Regions from separate parts of the Streptomyces sp. NPDC048479 genome, predicted to be linked through region 1. Evidence: predicted binding sites of a transcription regulator. Region 1 holds the regulator's gene; the other holds the start of a gene.
What was found. The regulator HrcA, encoded in region 1, represses chaperone genes, less so after heat shock. The targets are predictions, from matches to a motif close to TTNGCACTCNGNNNNNCNGAGTGCNAA.

Region 1 (3,407 bases):
CCGCCGGTCCGCCGCCCGGGCCGACCTCGCCCTCGCCCGCGAGCTGGATGCGCGTGCCGTTGTCGACGCCCGCCGGGATCTTCACGGTCAGCGTCCGGCGCGAGCGGATACGGCCGTCACCGGCGCACTCCGGGCACGGCGTCGGCACGACCGTGCCGAAGCCCTGGCACTGCGGGCACGGCCGCGAGGTCATGACCTGGCCCAGGAAGGACCGCGTCACCTGCGAGACCTCACCGCGTCCGCGGCACATGTCGCAGGTCTGCGCCGAGGTCCCCGGCGCCGCGCCCTCACCCGAACACGTCGTACAGACGACAGCCGTGTCGACCTGGATGTCCTTCGTCGTACCGAAGGCCGCTTCGTTGAGGTCGATCTCCAGCCGGATCATCGCGTCCTGGCCCCGTCGCGTACGCGACCTGGGGCCCCGCTGCGACGCCGTACCGAAGAACGCGTCCATGATGTCGGAGAAGTTGCCGAAGCCACCGGCTCCGAATCCGCCCGCGCCTCCGCCGCCCGCCTGGGACAACGGGTCTCCGCCGAGGTCGTAGACCTGCTTCTTCTGCGGGTCCGACAACACCTCGTACGCGGCGTTGATCTCCTTGAAGCGCTCCTGCGTCTTCGGGTCCGGATTCACATCCGGGTGAAGTTCACGCGCAAGCCGGCGGAAGGCCTTCTTGATCTCGTCCTGCGATGCGTCGCGGCGTACGCCGAGTACGGCGTAGTAGTCCGTGGCCACTTACGACTCCGCCAGGATCTGTCCGACGTAACGTGCCACTGCGCGTACCGCTCCCATCGTTCCGGGGTAGTCCATGCGGGTCGGTCCGACCACGCCGAGTTTGGCAACTGCCTCGTCGCCCGAACCGTAGCCGACCGCGACCACGGAAGTGGAGTTGAGGCCCTCGTGTGCGTTCTCATGACCGATACGTACGGTCATGCCCATGCCCGAGTCCTTGGCCTCGCCGAGCAGCTTGAGGAGCACCACATGCTCCTCGAGCGCTTCCAGCACCGGCCGGATGGTCAGCGGGAAGTCGTGCCCGAAGCGGGTGAGATTGGCCGTGCCGCCGATCACCAGCCGCTCCTCCGTCTCCTCGACCAGCGTCTCGAGCAGGGTCGCCAGCACCGTGGACACAGTGCCGCGGTCCTCCGTCTCGAAGGAGTCGGGCAGCTCCTGCACCAGGTGCGGCACATCCGCGAAGCGGCGCCCGACGATCCGGCTGTTGAGCCGGGCCCGCAGGTCGGCCAGCGAGGCCTCGCCGAACGGCGCGGGGCAGTCGATCATGCGCTGCTCGACCCGTCCGGTGTCCGTGATGAGCACGAGCATCAGCCGGGCGGGCGCGAGGGACAGAAGTTCCACATGCCGGACCGTGGACCGCGTCAGCGAGGGGTACTGGACGACGGCGACCTGCCGGGTCAGCTGCGCGAGCAGCCGTACCGTACGGCCCACGACGTCGTCCAGGTCGACGGCTCCGTCCAGGAAGTTCTGGATGGCGCGGCGCTCGGGCGCCGACAGGGGCTTGACGCCCGCCAGCTTGTCGACGAAGAGCCGGTAGCCCTTGTCCGTCGGGATGCGGCCGGCGCTGGTGTGCGGCTGGGCGATGAACCCTTCCTCTTCCAGCACCGCCATGTCGTTACGGACAGTAGCCGGGGAGACACCGAGCTTGTGCCGCTCGGTGAGGGCCTTGGAGCCGACGGGCTCCTCGGTGCCGACATAGTCCTGGACGATGGCGCGCAGCACCTCGAGTCTGCGTTCGCTGAGCATTTGCGCACACCTCCAGCCGTGGTTCCTTGTGGTGACTGCGTGGTGACTGCTTGGCACTCGTCATGTCCGAGTGCCAGCACTCCCCCGAGCCAGTGTACGGCTGTGGGGTACGCCCCTAGCAAGGGCCGTCCTGCAGGGCAGTCCTGCAATCGCGGCCGACCACGGTACCTCGCGACACCGCTGGTCCTTGCCGATAGCGTCGCGGTATGGACGTCAGTTGGGAAGACTTCGGCTGGGAGCGGTTGGCCGACGGGGTGGGGCGTCGGCGGCTGCCTGTCTGGGACGCGACCGTTGGGCTGGTCGCCGGTGAGGACCGTGTCCTCATGTACGACACGGGTTCGACACTCCGTGAGGGCGCCGAGCTCCGCACCCAGGCGCAGGCGCTGCTGGGCGGCCGCCGAGTGACGCATATCGCACTGAGTCATCCGCACTTCGACCATGTACTGGGGACCGCGGCGTTCTCCGGGGCCGAGGTGTTCGGCGCGGTCGGCGTCGACGATCTGATGAGGCGGGAGCGGGACGAGATCCGCGGCACGGCCGTACGGCACGGGGTCCCGGTGAAGGACGCCGCGGAGGCCGCCGATCTGCTGGTACTGCCGCACCATCTGGTGTGCGGGGAGTGGACGCTCGAGCTGGGCGGCCGCCAGGTGCTGCTGGCCAATGTCGGACCCGGTCACTCGGGCCACGACCTGGCGCTGCTGGTGCCGGGCGAAGGCCCGGGCAGCCCGGAGGTGGTCTTCTGCGGAGATCTGGTGGAGGAGTCGGGCGAACCGCAGGCGGGCCGGGACGCGATCCCGTCCCGCTGGCCGGCGGCGCTGGACCGGCTGCTGTCGCTGGGCGGCGAGGACGCGGTGTATGTCCCCGGGCACGGGGCGGCGGTCGACGCGGCTTTTGTACGCGCGCAGCGGGATTCGTTGGCGGAGCGCTTCGGCGTGTCGTAGCGTCGGCCAAATGCGCAGCTACAGCCCGGATCTGACGCCTCCTTGGAAGAAGCAGCAGCCGGCCCCGGAGGTCCCTGCCGAGTCCGACCTGGTCGTGGAGGAGGTCACGACGGGTTTCTGCGGTGCGGTGATCCGTACCGAGAAGACAGCGGAGGGCCCGACAGTCACGCTCGAGGACCGCTTCGGCAAGCACCGGGTGTTCCCGCTCGTCCCGCGGGGTTTTCTGCTGGAGGGCCGGGTGGTCACCCTGGTCCGCCCCTCGGCGACGGCCCCGGCCCGCCCGGCGCGTACGGCCTCCGGCTCGGTCGCGGTCCCGGGGGCACGGGCGAGGGTCGCGCGGGCGGGCCGCATCTACGTGGAAGGCCGCCACGACGCCGAGCTCGTCGAGCGGGTCTGGGGTGACGATCTGCGGATCGAGGGCGTGGTCGTGGAGTACCTGGAGGGCATCGACGACCTCCCGTCGATCGTCAAGGAATTCACACCGGGGCCGGACGCGCGCCTCGGGGTGCTGGTGGACCATCTGGTCCCCGGCTCGAAGGAGTCCCGTATCGCGTCCCAGGTCTCCAGCGACCACGCCTTGATCGTGGGCCACCCGTACATCGATGTGTGGGAGGCGGTGAAGCCGTCCTCGGTGGGCATCCGGGCGTGGCCGTCGGTGCCGCGCGGCCAGGACTGGAAGACGGGAGTCTGCCGCGCACTGGGCTGGCCGG
Region 2 (3,407 bases), on a different contig from region 1:
CAACCCGGCCGACGGCCCGTACGTGCTGGACATCGCGCGCCGCACGGGCGGCGCGGTGGAGGATGTCAACGACGAGCAGATCGTCGACGCGATCAAGCTGCTGGCCCGTACCGAGGGCATCTTCGCGGAGACCGCGGGCGGCGTGACCGTGGGCGTGACGCGGAAGCTGATCGAGGAGGGCGTGCTCGACCCGGCGCTCACCACGGTCGTGCTCAACACCGGCGACGGTCTCAAGACCCTCGACGCGGTCGCCCCGACGACCGGACCCACGGCGACCATCCGCCCGAGCCTCGACGCGTTCCGCGACGCCGGCCTGGCCCGCTGACTACCTACGGAAGGCAGAACACCATGAGCGTGAACGTCCGCATCCCCACCATTCTCCGTACGTACACGGGCGGTCAGGCCGAGGTCCCGGCAGAGGGCGCGACGCTCTCCGAGGTGATCGCCGACCTGGAGCAGAACCACACGGGCATCGCCGCGCGCGTCCTGGACGACCAGGGCAAGCTGCGCCGCTTCGTGAACGTGTACGTGAATGACGACGACGTCCGTTTCGAGCAGGGTCTTGAGACCGCGACGCCGGACGGTGCGGGCGTTTCGATCATTCCTGCCGTCGCCGGCGGCTGAGCTACGCAGCGTTACCAGAATTGCCCCCTCCGCAAGAGAAGCGGAGGGGGCAATTCTGTATGGTTGAGCGCGGTACAGTTGGGGAAGGCCCCGCCGCTGCTTATGCCGGCCGCATATGAGAATGCGTCCTGGCCCATCGAGAAGCAGCCAATAAGTTCGCTCGAATTGCCTCTTAAGCGTCATTTGCCGGGCCCGACTTGCCCCGGAATTTATTGAATTCAGTTCAATTATCCGTTCACGCGTGCTCGGATTTCTCGTCGGATTGACCTGTTGCAGAGGGCAGTTGGGCAGATACATTCAGCCGCGGTCGACGCGTTCCGGCGCACACCCTCTCCTGTCGGAGGGTGGAGGTCTGACCCAGGGTCCGCGAAGTGCGGTCCTGCGCAAGGGCCAGTAATAGGGGAGTTAGGCATGGCTCAGGGCACCGTCAAGTGGTTCAACGCGGAGAAGGGGTACGGCTTCATCGCGGTCGACGGTGGTGCGGATGTTTTCGTCCACTACAGTGCGATCCAGATGGACGGTTACCGCACCCTTGAAGAGGGTCAGCGAGTCGAATTCGAGATCTCGCAGGGCCAGAAGGGTCCGCAGGCGGATATGGTCAAGCTCGCCGTCTGATCTCGGCGCGATCGGCCACCGACGCACTCACGGCGAGGGGCCCGCATCCCACCAGGGATGCGGGCCCCTCGTGCGTCTGCCCGCGGGTGTGCTCGCGCGTCCGCTCCTGTGCCCGTCCGCGGGTCCCTTCGCGCGTCCGCTCGGGGGGCTTCGATCCGTGAGAGTCGCTTGCACTCTCCTAGGGCGAGTGCTAATCATTGGCGTTAGCACTCTGACAGTGAGAGTGACAACGAGGACCGGGTTGGTGAGGTCCGCAGGCCGGGTGGGGCAAGGAACCACAAGGCATGCAGGCCGTCCGTCGCGGGCGCCAGCGCGGTCCGGAGAATCCACCCCAGTCCGGGAGGACCACTTCACATGGCCAAGATCATCGCGTTCGACGAGGAGGCACGGCGCGGTCTCGAGCGCGGGATGAACCAGCTCGCCGACGCCGTCAAGGTCACCCTCGGCCCCAAGGGCCGTAACGTCGTCCTCGAGAAGAAGTGGGGCGCCCCCACGATCACCAACGATGGTGTATCCATCGCCAAGGAGATCGAGCTCGAGGACCCGTTTGAGAAGATCGGCGCCGAGCTGGTCAAGGAAGTCGCCAAGAAGACGGACGACGTCGCCGGTGACGGTACGACCACCGCGACCGTCCTCGCCCAGGCGCTGGTCCGCGAGGGCCTGCGCAACGTGGCCGCCGGTGCCAACCCGATGGCCCTCAAGCGCGGTATCGAGAAGGCCGTCGAGGCCGTCTCCGGTGCACTGCTCGAGCAGGCCAAGGACGTGGAGACCAAGGAGCAGATCGCTTCCACGGCCTCCATCTCCGCCGCCGACACCCAGATCGGCGAGCTCATCGCCGAGGCGATGGACAAGGTCGGCAAGGAAGGCGTCATCACCGTCGAGGAGTCCCAGACCTTCGGTCTGGAGCTTGAGCTCACCGAGGGTATGCGCTTCGACAAGGGCTACATCTCGGCGTACTTCGCCACCGACATGGAGCGTATGGAGGCGTCGCTCGACGACCCGTACATCCTCATCGTCAACTCGAAGATCAGCTCGGTCAAGGACCTGCTGCCGCTCCTCGAGAAGGTCATGCAGTCCGGCAAGCCGCTGCTGATCATCGCCGAGGACGTCGAGGGCGAGGCCCTGTCGACCCTGGTCGTCAACAAGATCCGTGGCACCTTCAAGTCCGTTGCCGTCAAGGCTCCGGGCTTCGGTGACCGCCGCAAGGCGATGCTGAACGACATCGCCATCCTCACCGGCGGCACGGTCATCTCCGAGGAGGTCGGCCTCAAGCTCGAGAACGCCGGTCTGGACCTGCTGGGCCGCGCCCGCAAGGTCGTCATCACCAAGGACGAGACCACGATCGTCGACGGTGCCGGTGAGAGCGACCAGGTTGCCGGTCGCGTCAACCAGATCCGTGCCGAGATCGAGAACTCCGACTCGGACTACGACCGTGAGAAGCTCCAGGAGCGCCTCGCGAAGCTGGCCGGCGGCGTGGCCGTCATCAAGGCCGGCGCCGCGACCGAGGTCGAGCTCAAGGAGCGCAAGCACCGCATCGAGGACGCGGTGCGCAACGCCAAGGCCGCCGTCGAGGAGGGCATCGTCGCCGGTGGTGGCGTGGCTCTGCTCCAGGCGACTTCGGTCTTCGAGAAGCTCGACCTCGAAGGTGACGAGGCGACCGGCGCCAACGCCGTGAAGCTCGCGCTGGAGGCCCCGCTCAAGCAGATCGCCGTCAACGGTGGTCTCGAAGGTGGCGTCGTCGTCGAGAAGGTGCGCAACCTGGCCGTCGGCCACGGTCTGAACGCCGCGACCGGCGAGTACGTCGACATGATCGCCGAGGGCATCATCGACCCCGCGAAGGTGACCCGCTCTGCTCTGCAGAACGCGGCCTCCATCGCGGCGCTGTTCCTCACCACCGAGGCCGTCATCGCCGACAAGCCCGAGAAGGCCGGTGCCCCCGCGGGCGGCGGCATGCCGGGCGGTGACATGGACTTCTGAGCCTCGGCTCAGTAAGCCCGGTTACGCGACCGAAGGCGGCATCCCTGACAGGGGTGCCGCCTTCGGGCGTTTCAGCGCGTGGTCACGCGGGGACCCGGACCTCTCGGCCGCTCAGGTCCCGCAGGTTCGTCAGGCGACGCCGGAGCCGGAGATGGTGATCTTGGCCTTGGTCCGGCCACTCTGCGATCCGT

Region 2: a site for HrcA is predicted at 1,443-1,469, ahead of groL (chaperonin GroEL). Genes of this name have one in related genera too.

The regions. Positions count from the first base shown of each region.
Region 1 is NZ_JBEZKA010000007.1:139,027-142,433, forward strand. Features, by position in the region: gene dnaJ (molecular chaperone DnaJ) at 1-733, opposite strand, end outside; gene hrcA (heat-inducible transcriptional repressor HrcA) at 734-1,756, opposite strand; gene AB0D12_RS13750 (MBL fold metallo-hydrolase) at 1,963-2,697, shown strand; gene AB0D12_RS13755 (DUF3097 domain-containing protein) at 2,708-3,407, shown strand, end outside.
Region 2 is NZ_JBEZKA010000008.1:221,537-224,943, reverse strand. Features, by position in the region: gene thrC (threonine synthase) at 1-325, shown strand, start outside; gene AB0D12_RS15520 (MoaD/ThiS family protein) at 349-624, shown strand; gene AB0D12_RS15515 (cold-shock protein) at 1,036-1,239, shown strand; gene groL (chaperonin GroEL) at 1,594-3,216, shown strand; gene AB0D12_RS15505 (peptidylprolyl isomerase) at 3,346-3,407, opposite strand, start outside.